Linked DNA regions of Rhodopseudomonas palustris. The protein of the gene in region 2 binds, or shares a complex with, the protein of the main gene of each other region. Links are inferred from orthologs where the notes say so. Each region holds a gene or a part of one and is shown on either strand. Other genes may lie near its edges.

Region 1 (5,351 bases), 4.5 Mb from region 2 along the record:
TGCTTGTACTTGGCCACGTCGGGCGGCGGACCGATCAGTCTCGATCGCGTGCTGCGGCGCGATCGCTGACACCGCACCAGCACTGAAAAGATTGCAGCGGCGGCCTCAGGTCGTCGCGGCTTTCAACTCCAGCGGCACCGCGGCGGCATATTTCGAATTGCGCAGCACCAGCGAGGTGCGGACGTTGCGCACGTGCGGCGCGGCCGTGAGGTGGGCGACGAAATTCTGGAACGTCGCCATGTCGGGCGCGACGCATTTCAGGATGAAGTCGACTTCGCCCGACAGCATCCAGCACTCGCGGACCAGCGGCTCGTTGCGGACGAATTCCTCGAACCCGCGCAGGTCGGCCTCGGCCTGGCTCGACAGGTGCACCGAGGCGAACACGGTGACGTCGAAGCCGAGATGCGCCGGATCGAGCAGCCCGCGATAGCCGAGGATGTAACCTTCCTCCTCCAGCGTCCGCACCCGGCGCAGACACGGCGGCGGCGAGATTCCCACCCGTTTGGCCAGTTCGACATTGGTGATTCGGCCGTCGTCCTGGATTTCCTGCAGGATCTTGAGGTCGATCTGGTCGAGGCTCTTGGTCACGCTGGTGCTATTCCCGCAAGGCGGATTCGGCTTAGAAACAGCCTCTCTTAGCGCAACCCGCGAAATTTGGGTAATTTTATTTCGCGATGCTCACAGCTCGTTTTCCAATCTTGGTGGGAAATCCTGCACGGAGGTATTGCAAATCTTGCATAGCTCACCAAATCACATAGACTTCTGTCTGATCTTCCGCCCATTGGCGATGCCCCAGCCAGGCCTTTCCCTGCGTCGCGCCGCCCTCAGTTTCGGGGACTGATTCATGCCGAGTCCGGTTCAAGCCAAGGTCGTGATCATTGGATCCGGGCCCGCCGGTTATACCGCCGCAATCTATGCCTCTCGCGCGATGCTGGAGCCGATCTTGATCCAGGGCATGCAGCCGGGCGGCCAGCTCACCATCACCACCGACGTCGAAAACTACCCCGGCTTCGCCGATGTGATCCAAGGCCCCTGGCTGATGGAGCAGATGGAGAAGCAGGCGCTGCACGTCGGCACCCGGATCAAGACCGACCTCGTGGTCGATCTCGACCTCAGCCAGCAGCCTTTCCGGCTCACCTGTGACAGCGGAGACGTCTATCTGGCCGACACGCTGATTCTGGCCACCGGCGCCCAGGCGCGCTGGCTCGGTATCCCGTCCGAACAGACCTACAAGGGCTTCGGCGTCTCGGCCTGCGCCACCTGCGACGGCTTTTTCTATCGAGGCAAGGATGTCGTGGTGGTCGGCGGCGGCAACACCGCGGTCGAGGAGGCGCTGTTCCTGACCAATTTTGCCGCCAGCGTGACCATCGTGCACCGACGCGACCACTTCCGTGCCGAACGCATCCTGCAGGACCGGCTGTTCAAGCATCCGAAGATCAAGGTGATCTGGGACGTCGCGGTCGATGAGATCTGCGGCGCCGAGAACCCGACCAAGGTCACCCATGTCCGTCTGAAGAACGTCAAGAGCGGCACGACCAGCGAGGTCAAAGCCGACGGCGTGTTCATCGCGATCGGCCATGCGCCGGCGACCGAGCTGTTCAAAGACCAGATCAAGCTCAAACCGTCGGGCTATGTCGAGGTTGCGGCAAATTCGACCGCAACCTCGGTACCTGGCGTGTTCGCCGCCGGCGACGTCGCCGACGAGACCTACCGCCAAGCCGTCACCGCAGCTGGAATGGGCTGCATGGCGGCTCTCGAAGCCGAACGCTTCCTGGCGCTGCGCGCCGGCGACCGCCAAGCGGCCGAATAACTCTCTGGATGGCGCGACACCGCGACGGGTTCACCGATATGGACTGGGATAAGCTGAAGGTCTTTCACGCCGCTGCCGAAGCGGGGAGTTTCACCCATGCCGGCGAGCAGCTCGGGCTGTCGCAGTCGGCGGTGTCGCGGCAGGTCAGCGCACTCGAGCAAGAGCTCTCGGTGTCGCTGTTTCACCGCCACGCCCGCGGGCTGATCCTCACCGAACAGGGCGATCTGCTGTTCCGCACTGCGCATGACGTGTTCATGCAGCTGCAGGCGGCACGCGCCAAGCTCACCGACAGCCGCGAGCGGCCGAGCGGCGACCTCAAGGTCACCACGACGCCGGGGCTCGGCATTCACTGGCTGGTGCCGCGGCTCGGCGAATTCACCGCGCTGTATCCGGAGATCCGGATCTCGCTGATCGTCACTGACGAAGAGCTCGATCTGTCGATGCGCGAGGCGGACGTCGCGATCCGTACCCGCAAGCCGACCCAGCCGGACCTGATCCAGCGCAAGCTGTTCTCGATCGGCTTTCACGCCTATTGCTCGCCGGAGTACATCAAGAACTTCGGTACGCCGCGGACGCTGGAGGATCTCGACAATCACCGGCTGATCATGCTGAGCGACAGCCAGGTGCCGCCGCATCTGCAGAACCGGAGCTGGCTGATCGAAGCCGGGCGCAGCGGCATGGGACCGCGCGAGCCCTACTTCAAGGTCAACAACATCCTCGGCCTGGTGCGCGCTTGCCAGCAGGGCCTCGGCATCGCAGCGCTGCCGGATTACCTGATCGAGGACACCAACCGTCTGGTGCAGTTGTTTGGCGAGGAAGACTCGATCCAGCTCGACACGTACTTCGTCTATCCGGAGGAGTTGAAGACGGTGGCGCGGGTGCAGGTGTTCCGCGACTTCGTCGTCAACAAGGCGCAACGCTGGCCGGGCTGATTTGTCGCTCCCGGGGCTCCGCATGTCTGACATGCGGGGGGCCCGCTTGCCGGGCCGCCGGATCGCGGATCAAATCATTCTCACGTTGAGGGGTCGCGCTGCATCAAGTCCCCCTCCTCCAGTAGCGCGGCGGCTCAGCTATCCCTCTTGGAAGGTGATTGTGTCGGCCTATCAGGCCAAAGACCTTAAGCCGGGCTCTTCGTGGGCCCGGTTTTTTTCTGCGCAATCGTCTGTCCGAGCGCACGCGGCGATCGGTCGCAACAGCTCATGAAAAACGCGCGGGTGGCCGCGCGCTGCAGTGGTGTTGGGTCGCGGTCAGGCCGCCTGCTTGTGCATGCCGGAATTTCCGGCCCCGCGGATCGCCTTGACAGAGCGTTCGATCGCCGCCCACAGCCGGCTGATCTCGTAAGCGGCGCGGCCTTCGGCGGCATATTCGCGCGCGCCCTGGCCTTCACCGAGCGCCATCAGAAGATCGGCGCGGTTGGTGATCTGCCCGCCCCAGACCGGCGCCTTGAACTTGGCGAGCGCATCACGCGCGATGGTGACGATGCGGCTTTCGACGTCATCACGCAGCGCCGGGGCACCGTTGAGCACCACCGCGTAGGGTTTGCGGTGCGATCGGCAGGTCTGGATCGTATCCTGCACCGCGTTGACGTCGAACACGCCGGGACGCGCCGGGATGATCACCATCGTGGCGTTGCGGATCGCGTCGTCGACCACGGCGGAGAGGTTCGGCGGCGTATCGACGAACACCCATTCGATGCCGTCGCGCTTTGCGGCGGCGACGATGTCGCTGATCGACCGCGTTGCGGTGCGCAACGGCGGCTCATTGGTACCGCGAAGTTTGTGCCACAGCGTCAGCGAGCCTTGCGGATCGGCATCGATCAGCAGGCACGGACGCGATGCCTTATGGACCTGTGCAGCCAAGTGAGCAGCCAGGGTACTTTTTCCCGAGCCGCCTTTACGCGAAGCAAAAACGATGACGTTCATACCCTGGCCTCCCGATTGACCTTGGCGGCAAGGTGAATCAGCTCGTTGATTCGTGAAAGACAAAATTGCAAGCAATCATCATTGCCTCGCCAGATTGTAGCGATCCGCTGGTTTTTGAGTCACACCGGTTCCGCATTCGGTGCGACGCACAGGCTCTCATTGAGTCCCGAAGACGGTTTTTGAATAGCAGATTGATGACAGCGCCTGCTGATCAGGCCGCCGTCTTGGTGGATGAATCGGAGCGCTCCACCTGCTGATCAGCATCGAAAGGCTTAGTATCCGTACCGCGGCCGCGTTGCCGCTCCAGCCATTTGCGCTCGATCCAGTTCAGCGTCCGTGCGGTCGGCTTCTCGAGCGCTGGCACGTCCTGAGCGATCAGCACCATGCCGAGGGGTAGCATCCACAGGCCCAGGACCGGCAGGAAGCTAAGCATGCCGCCACCAACCAGGGCGACTCCGAGGGGCAGCCGAACATACTTAGATGACGGCCGCCGCAGCCAGCCGACGAAATGCGCCGGCCGGGGTGGTAGCTTGGACTCGAACCACTGCAGATGGCGGTCGAGTTCGGCGCGGTGATCGATCTCTGTCACAAAGCTCTCCTCAGGCGCGAGATATGCGCGTCGATTTCGACACCAACGCGGCAAGCTGTCGCGCAGATCCCGGAACCTGGGAGGCTTTGTCAGTTACTGCCGCTCGCGCTTGAGAGGTTTGCGGGGCTTGAGGCTCGTCGGTTTGCGCCGCACGGCCTCGTTGGAACGCATCGCCACCGGCGTCGGTCCGAACTGAGCGCGGCAGGCGGGCGTAAGCTGCGCTTTGTTCTGCATCATGCAGACGGTGATCCGGTCGACATCCGGGACAAACGCACCGCACAACCGCATCGCATCGCCCGTACACGCCTGCTGCTGCTCGGCGGTGTACGCCAACGCCGCACCGGCAATCAGTGACAGACCGAAGCTGGCAGCCAGAACAAGACCATGACGACGAACGACGCGCGGCGAGATCGAATGGGTCGAGATCATGGATGGCCCCCCTGCTGTGCTGACGTTTCCCCGCAGGCGTTCGGCCGCCTTGTTGTTAGTTGGCTGATTGGCGGAGTGTGCGTGAGACGCGAGAAATTCGCAAGCAGCGCGAGCGGGCCTTGCGCGACAAGCTTGGCGGCTAAGCTTCGTTGGCGCCGACGCCGCGCTGGTCCAAGGCGGTTTGCCCCGCCACGGTGAGACGATAATGACGCTGCCCGGCCGGATCGCCGGAGGTGCTGACCGCGACCAGGCCATCCGAAACCAGCCGGTCGAGCTCGAGCCGCTGCCCCGCGTTGAGGTCGCGCCCGGCCGTCCGGGCCACATCCACCAACACGGCGATCGCCTGATCGCTCAATTCCCGGTCGGTCATGCCGGCTCCCCCGCGCTTTGTTTCGCTTGAAGCAACGTGACGGTCCGGCATTCCGTTCCGGACATGTGCCGCAACGCAAGCGCGGTCACCCGCTCAGCAAGCGGCCGGCTGGGACCATCTCAGAAAGGGCGTGGTGACCTCACGCAGTCGCTGCGTAGCGCCGGCAAGGCGTGGTAGCCCACCTTGTAGGCTCGCCGCCTCTCGCGGGGGTGCTTCAAGGCTTACCTGCGT
Region 2 (7,874 bases):
ATCGGTACTGGAGCCTGACGCTCGATTTCCTCAAGATCGCCGGCCACGCCTGGCCGCAATACCTGAAAGAGACCGACCGGATCGAACCGGCCGCGCGGCGCGACCGGCTGATCGACGCCGAGGCGCAGCGGCTCGCGACCCAGCGCAGCGGGCCGGTGATTGCCGCCGGCTCGACCGGCTCGATGCCAGCGACCGCGAAGCTGCTCAACGCGATCGCGCGATTGCCTCACGGCGCGGTGGTGCTCCCCGGCCTCGATGTCGATCTCGACAATGCGGCGTGGGATCTGATCGGTGGCAGCCGCGACCGGCAGGGTAAGCTCGTCACGCCCCCATCGCCGAACCATCCGCAATACGCCATGCATGGCCTGCTCGACCGGATGGGCGTGACACGCCGCGACGTGCAGCAGCTCGGCACACCGACCCGGCACGGCCGCGAACTTCTCGCCTCCGAGGCGCTGCGGCCGTCATCGGCGACGGCGGTGTGGCACGACCGGCTGAAGGACACCGCCGTCGATCGCCTGATCGGCGAAGGCACTGATGGACTGACGCTGATCGAAGCGCCGAATTCGGAAGCCGAGGCGCTGGCGATCGCGGTGGTGCTGCGCGAGGCGCGTGAGCAGGGCAAGACCGCGGCGCTGGTCACGCCGGATCGCGCGCTGGCGCGCCGCGTCGTCGCCGCGCTCGGCCGCTGGCATCTGCCGGTCGACGATTCCGGTGGCGACACGCTGATGGAGACGCAGCCCGGCATCTTCGCACGGCTCGCGGCCGAGACTGCGCTCGAAGGCTGCGAACCGGCGACGCTGCTGGCGCTGCTCAAGCATCCGCTGCTTCGGCTCGGACGCGCGGGCTATGGCTGGCGCGGCGCGATCGAGACCTTGGAGCTGGCGCTGCTGCGCGGCCCCCGGCCACCCGCCGGCTGCGATGGGCTCGCCAAGGAATTTGCGATCTTCCGGGGCGAGCTTGCGAAGCTGAAGTGCGGCGAGGCCAGCGCGCTGCATCCGTCGGAGCCGCGCACGCGATTGTCCGAACCGAGCCTCGATGAAGCGCAGCAACTCATCGCCCAGCTCAAGGCCGCGCTCGCACCATTGGAAACCGTCGGGCCGAACCCGCTCGATCTGTGCGAGATCGGCGCACGGCATTGCGCGGCGCTGAAGGCGCTGACGACGGATGACGACGGCATCGTCGAAGCGTTCGAAGGTCCGCAAGGCTCGGCACTGCTCCGGGCGTTCGACGATCTCGCCGCGGTCGGACCGGCGAGCGGCGTATTGGTCGCGGCGCGCGACTATGGCGAAGTGTTCGAGACCGCGTTCGGCGATCGCGTCGTCCGCCGTCCCGAACTTGCCGAGGCGCCGATCCGGATCTACGGCCCGCTCGAAGCGCGACTGACACAGCAAGACCGGGTCGTGCTCGGCGGATTGGTCGAAGGCGTGTGGCCGCCGGCGCCGCGGATCGATCCGTGGCTGAGCCGGCCGATGCGGCACGAACTTGGGCTCGATCTGCCGGAGCGCCGCATCGGCCTGTCGGCACATGACTTCGCGCAGGCGCTCGGCGCCGACGAGGTGTTCATCACCCACGCCGCCAAGGTCGGCGGTGCGCCCGCAGTGGCGTCGCGCTTCCTGCACCGTCTCGAAGCGGTCGCCGGCGAGGATCGTTGGAAGGCGATGAAAGCGCGCGGGCAGACGTATCTGGACTACACCCACGAACTGGATCGGCCCGAGAGCGTCACGCCGATCGCGCAGCCTGCACCGAGGCCGCCGCGGATCGCGCGGCCGCTGAAACTGCCGGTGACCGCGATCGAGGATTGGCTACGCGATCCCTATACGATCTATGCCAAGTACATCCTGCGCCTGTCGCCGCTCGATCCGGTCGACATGCCGCTGTCGGGCGCCGATCGCGGCTCGGCGATCCATGCGGCGCTGGGCGAATTCACCGAGCGCTACCAGGACGCTCTGCCGGACGATCCGGTGACGGCGCTGCGCCAAATCGGCCAGAAACATTTTGCGCCGCTGATGGATCATGCCGAGGCGCGCGCGCTGTGGTGGCCGCGCTTCTTGCGGATTGCCACCTGGTTCGCCGCGTGGGAGCAGCAGCGCCGCACCGGCGTCGTGCAGGTACAGGCGGAGCGTCGCGGCACGCTGATGATCCCGCTTGGTGGAGAGCGCAATTTCGAACTGTCGGCGCGCGCCGACCGCATCGAACGGCGCGACGACGGTAGCTACGCGATCCTCGACTACAAGACCGGTCATCCGCCGACCGGCAAGCAGGTGCGGATGGGGCTATCGCCGCAGCTCACATTGGAAGCGGCGATCCTGCGCGATGGAGGCTTTGAGGATATTCCGGCGGCCGCCTCAGTGAGCGAGCTCACTTACGTCAAGCTCAGCGGCAACACGCCGCCGGGCGATGAGCGCGTGCTCGAACTCAAGATCGAGCGCAAGGATGAGCCGCAGCACCCCGACGATGCCGCCGATGAAGCGCGCGCCAAGCTGGAAGGATTAGTCCGCCGCTTCGAAGACGAGAAGCAGTCCTATCGCTCGCTGGTGCTGTCGATGTGGTCGCAGCGCTACGGCACCTATGATGATCTGGCTCGGATCAAGGAATGGTCGGCGGCCGGCGGTCGCGGAGACGCGTCGTCATGAGCCGCCTCATTCCCAACGAAGCCCGCGCCCGGCAGGAGATCGCCTCCGATCCGTCAGCGTCGGTGTTTGTCTCCGCCAATGCCGGCTCGGGTAAGACCCATGTGCTGGTTCAGCGCGTGATCCGGCTGCTGCTCGATGGCGTATCGCCGGAGCGCATCCTTTGTATCACCTTCACCAAGGCGGCGGCCGCCAACATGGCGGAGCGGGTGTTCACCACGCTCGGTCACTGGGTCAAACTCGACGACGAGGAACTGTCAGCGGCGATCCACGCCACCGGCGTGAAGACGGTCGGGCCCTCACTGCTGGCCCAGGCGCGAAAACTGTTCGCCTGTGCGCTTGAGACGCCGGGCGGGCTGAAGGTGCAGACCATCCACGCGCTGTGCACGCGGCTGCTGCAGCAGTTTCCATTCGAAGCCAACGTGCCGGCGCGGTTCAGCGTGCTCGACGATCGCGACCAGGCCGAGCTGATGCAGCGCGCCAGCCTCGACGTGCTGCTGCGCGCCGCCGCGGCGCCGGACAGCGATGCCGGGCGTGCACTGGCGTTTGCGATGACCAGCGCCGCCGACGTCACCTTCCGCGACGTGGTGCAGGAAGCCTGCATGAGCCGCGACCGCTTCATGGCGTGGGTGGCGCAGGCCGGCAGCGTCGAGCGTGCGATGGCGCAGTTGTCCGCGACCCTCGGTGTTGCGCCGGACGATAGCTGCGACGCGGCCGATCGCGACATCGTCGATGGTCCGAACCTGCCGCGATCGGAATGGGCTGCGGTTGCGGCGACCTTCGAAGGCGGCAGCGCCAACGACCAGGCGCAGGCTCGGCGCTTGCGCGCCGCGCTGGCGCTCACTGACGCGGCGCAGATCGATGCCTATCTCCAGGTGTTCTTCACTAAGGATAGCGGCCTGCGCAAAAGCCTGATCACCAAAAAGCTCGGCGACGGCGCGCCCGGCCTCGCCGAGAGGCTGCAGCGCGAAGGTGCGCGGCTCGCCGGTCTGCTCGAACGCCGCCGCGCGCTGGCGTTGCGCGAGCGCACCCGGGCGCTGCTGGTGATTGCCGCGCAGGTTGCGGGCAACATCGCGCGTGAGAAGCGCGAACGCGGTCTGCTCGACTACGACGACCTGATCGACAAGACGCTGGCAATGCTCGACAGCGGCGCGGCCGGGTGGGTGCATTTCAAGCTCGACCGCGGCGTCGATCACGTGCTGATCGACGAGGCGCAGGACACGTCGCCGAAGCAGTGGAAGATCGTCGCCCGGCTGATCGACGAATTCACCGCCGGCGAGGGCGCCCGCGATGGTGTCCGGCGCACCATCTTTGCGGTCGGCGACGAGAAGCAGTCAATCTTCTCGTTTCAGGGCGCGGTGCCGAAGGAATTCGCCGAGTGGCGCGACCTGCTGCAGCGGCGATTCACCGGCGCCGGCCTGACCTTCGAAAAAGTTTCGTTCAACTACTCGTTCCGCTCAGGTGCCGCGATCCTGCAGTCGGTCGATCACGTGTTCCGCGATCCGGCGATTTATCGCAGCATCCATGCGGATTCGACCTATCCGTTGCATCAGTCGCTCGCCGATGCCGGGCCGAGCTTGATCGACCTGTGGCCGCTGGAAGTGCCGGATGATCGCCAGCAGATCGAAGGCTGGCAGGCGCCGTTCGACGCGGTGTCCGAAACCAGTCCCGAGGTCCGCCTTGCCGACAAGGTGAGGGCCGAGATCGGCGCACTGATCGCGCGCGGCACCCAGACCGGTCCGATGGGGCGTCGCCGGCCGCTGAGCTATGGCGACGTGCTGATCCTGGTGCGGCGGCGCGGGTCGGCGTTCGACGCGGTGATCCAGGCGCTGAAGCGCGGCGGCATCCCGGTCGCAGGCGCCGACCGGCTGAAGCTGACCGAGCACATCGCGATCATCGACCTGATGAAGCTCGCCGACGCGCTGCTGCTGCCGCAGGACGATCTGGCACTCGCAGTGGCGCTGAAGAGCCCGCTGTTCGGGCTCGACGACGACGACCTGTTCAAATTGGCCTGGCAGCGCAAGGGCTCGCTACGCGCCGCGCTGGCCGATCATGCCACGGGCGATCCGAAGTTCGCAGCTGTGCAGCGCCGGCTGGAGAGCTACGCGGTACGGGCGCAGGCCGAAACGCCGTTCGGGTTCTACGCCTGGCTGCTCGGCGGCGATGGCAGCGACAGCGGCCGCGCCCGGATCCTGCGCCGGCTCGGGCCGGAGGCCAACGATGCGCTCGACGAGTTTCTCGAACTGGCGCTGAGCTTCGAGCAGAAGCGCGCGCCGTCGCTGCAAGGCTTTATGGCGTGGCTGCGTGAAGCCGACACCGAGATCAAGCGCGACATGGAGATCTCCCGCGACGAAGTCCGGGTGATGACGGTGCACGGCGCCAAGGGGCTGGAAGCGCCGGTGGTGTTCCTGATCGACACCACCTCGTCGCCGGCCGACACCCAGCGGCTCAACCTGATCCGGCTGGCGGGTGGCAACGCTGCGCCGGGCTCGGTCGCTGCGATGGTGTGGGCGGGCCGCAAGGCTGATGATCCGCACATCGTCGAGCAGGCCCGCAGCGCGATGATCGAGGAGACCGAGGACGAGTATCGCCGGCTGCTCTATGTCGCGATGACCCGCGCCGCCGACCGGCTGATCGTCGGCGGCTGCATGCCGGGCAACCGCAACGAGGTGCGGCCGCACTCCTGGTACGACCTGATCAGCAGGGGGCTGGAATCATCCGGGCTGGTGATGCAGCCGGTCCCGCCGGAGGGCGTGATCAAGCGCTACTGCCGCCCGGAGGATGTGATCGAGGAGATCGGGACGGTCTCGCAGGGGCAAGAGCTGGCGGTGACGCATCTGCCGAACTGGTTGCGCCGCCCGGCGCCCGGCTTACCATCCGCCGAACAGGTGCTGCGGCCGTCGGATGCCGACGACGATGATCGGCGCCGGTTGCGGCCAGGGGAATCCGACGCCAGCCGCAGCCGCGCGCTGCAGCGTGGCACGCTGGTGCATCGGCTGCTGCAATCGCTGCCGGAGATCGCCGTTGCCGGTCGTCCCGCCGCCGCTGGACGGTTCCTCGCTCGCAATGCGTCGGATTGGAGTGAGGAGGATCGGGCGGCGCTCGCCGCTCAGGTGCTCGGGCTGATTGCCGATGCGAGGTTTGCGACGGTGTTCGGCTCAGGCAGCCGAGCCGAGGTGCCGATCGTCGGCCGGCTGCAGTGGCGCGGCGGACCGGTGCTGGTGTCCGGCCAGATCGACCGCCTGGTAGTGACCGAGACCGAGGTTCTGATCGTCGACTACAAGACCAACCACGCCCCGCCGCGGGTTGAGGCCGAGGCGCCGCGCAGTTACGTCCGTCAGCTCGCCCGCTACCGGGCGGTGCTCGGCGCGATCTATCCACAGCGCACTGTCCGGGCCGCCCTGCTCTGGACCGAAGCGGCTGAAATCATGGAACTTTCGGCCTCTGCGCTGGACGCGGAGCAGGCCGATCTGACGGTGCCGTGAGCCGTGCTTGACCGCACCGCGGTGCGTTCCTACGTTCACCCGTCATCACGGCGCGATTCCCGCCGCCGCTCTTCATCCGGTTTCACGAGGTATCCCATGGCCGTTGGTAAGGTGTCAGACGCCGATTTCGAAAACGAGGTTCTCAACGCCCAGGGGCCTGTGGTGGTGGACTTCTGGGCCGAGTGGTGCGGCCCGTGCCGCATGATCGCGCCGGCGCTCGATGAAATCGCCGGAGCGATGGGCGACAAGGTCAAGATCGTGAAGCTCAACGTCGACGAGAGCCCGGTCACCGCCTCGAAGTATGGCGTGATGTCGATTCCGACCCTGATGATCTTCAAGGGCGGCGAGATGGCTTCGCGCCAGGTCGGCGCCGCGCCGAAGGCCAAGCTGCAGCAGTGGATCAGCGCAGCTGTCTGAACTCCGACGCGCACGAACGTTCTAAAACGGCCGGCATTCCGCCGGCCGTTTTGCTTTTCCGGCCTCTCGTCATTGCCAGCCCCTTGCTCGGCGCACTGGATTGCTTCGCTACGCTCGCACTGACGGGGATAGGGCGATGAGCAATGGGACTAATTCGGCGGTGTGCCGTTGAGGCTCAGCACGTGGCCTGCGAGATACAGTGATCCGGTGATCAGGATCCGCGGCGGAAGTTCGTAGGCCAGCGACGCGATGCGCCGCAGCGCCGCCGGGACGTCGTCGGCCAGTTCGACTCGCAGGCCGAGCGCGCGGCCTGCGTCGGCGAGGCTCTCCGGCGGCATCGCGCCGTCGCGGTTCGGGATCGGCACCGCGATCAGGTGCCGCGTCAGCCCGGTGAAGTTGGCGAGAAACGCGGCTGCATCCTTGTTGGCCATCATGCCGGCGATCAGCACCAGTGGCCGCGACACCCGCTCTTCGAGGTCGCCGAGCGCCGCCGCCGCAACGCGTCCGCCGTCGGCATTATGGCCGCCGTCGAGCCAAAGTTCGCAGCCGGCCGGTGCGTCGTCGAGCAATTTGCCCGACGTGATCCTCTGCATCCGCGCCGGCCACTCGGCCGCCAGCAGCCCGGCCTGGTAGGCGTCCTGCGGGATCGTAAATCGCGACTGCGCGCGCAGCGTCGCGATCGCGAGGCCGGCATTGTCGATCTGATGCCGGCCGAACAGCTTCGGTGCGGTGAGATCGAGCAGGCCGCGTTCGTCCTGATAGGCGAGCCGGCCGTGTTCGAGCTGAACGTGCCATTGCTGGCCGCAGGCGAACAGCGGTGCGCGCAGCCGCTTGGCGTCGCGTTCGATCACCTCCATCGCCTCGTCGCGTTGCTCGGCGACGATCACCGGCGCGCCGCGGCGCAGGATACCGGCCTTCTCGGCGGCGATGTCGGCGATGGTCGGGCCCAGAAACTCGGTGTGGTCGATGCTGATCGGCGTCAGCACGCAAACGAGCGGATGCTCGATCACATTGGTGGCGTCGAGCCGGCCGCCGAGCCCGACCTCCAGCAGCGTGACGTCGGCGGGATGCTGCGCGAACAGCCACAATGCCGCGGCGGTCTCGATCTCGAACAGCGTGATCGGCGCGCCGGCATTGACGCGTTCGCAATGCGCCAGTGCCGCCAGCAGCTCGTCGTCGCCGACCAGCCGGCCGGCGATCCGGATCGTCTCGTTGACGCGGACCAGATGCGGCGAGGTGTAGGCGTGGACCTTGAGTCCGGTGGCTTCCAGGATCGCGCGCAGGAATGCGACGGTCGAACCCTTGCCGTTGGTGCCGGCGACATGGATCACCGGCGGGA

Evidence for each region.
Region 1: the proteins of trxA (region 2) and trxB are in contact, whole or in part, in a crystal structure (PDB 1F6M), measured with the Escherichia coli proteins. The link is inferred for Rhodopseudomonas palustris from one-to-one orthologs.

Annotation. Positions count from the first base shown.
Region 1 is NZ_CP058907.1:4,531,122-4,536,472, forward strand. The notes cover bases 1-2,827. They hold trxB (thioredoxin-disulfide reductase), read left to right. Parts: upstream 1-844; coding sequence 845-1,810; downstream 1,811-2,827. Other genes in these bases: HZF03_RS20625 (DoxX family protein), read left to right, coding at 1-69; HZF03_RS20630 (Lrp/AsnC family transcriptional regulator), read right to left, coding at 106-588; HZF03_RS20640 (LysR family transcriptional regulator), read left to right, coding at 1,819-2,742. Also shown: HZF03_RS20645 (ParA family protein), read right to left, coding at 3,058-3,732; HZF03_RS20650 (hypothetical protein), read right to left, coding at 3,944-4,321; HZF03_RS20655 (hypothetical protein), read right to left, coding at 4,415-4,750; HZF03_RS20660 (hypothetical protein), read right to left, coding at 4,890-5,120; Flp pilus assembly protein CpaB, read right to left, coding at 5,342-5,351.
Region 2 is NZ_CP058907.1:78,696-86,569, reverse strand. Bases 5,049-7,874 are described here. They hold trxA (thioredoxin), read left to right. Parts: upstream 5,049-6,214; coding sequence 6,215-6,535; downstream 6,536-7,874. Other genes in these bases: HZF03_RS00385 (bifunctional folylpolyglutamate synthase/dihydrofolate synthase), read right to left, coding at 6,685-7,874; addA (double-strand break repair helicase AddA), read left to right, coding at 5,049-6,118. Also shown: double-strand break repair protein AddB, read left to right, coding at 1-2,636; more of addA, read left to right, coding at 2,633-5,048. UniProt on the Escherichia coli protein: Participates in various redox reactions through the reversible oxidation of its active center dithiol to a disulfide and catalyzes dithiol-disulfide exchange reactions.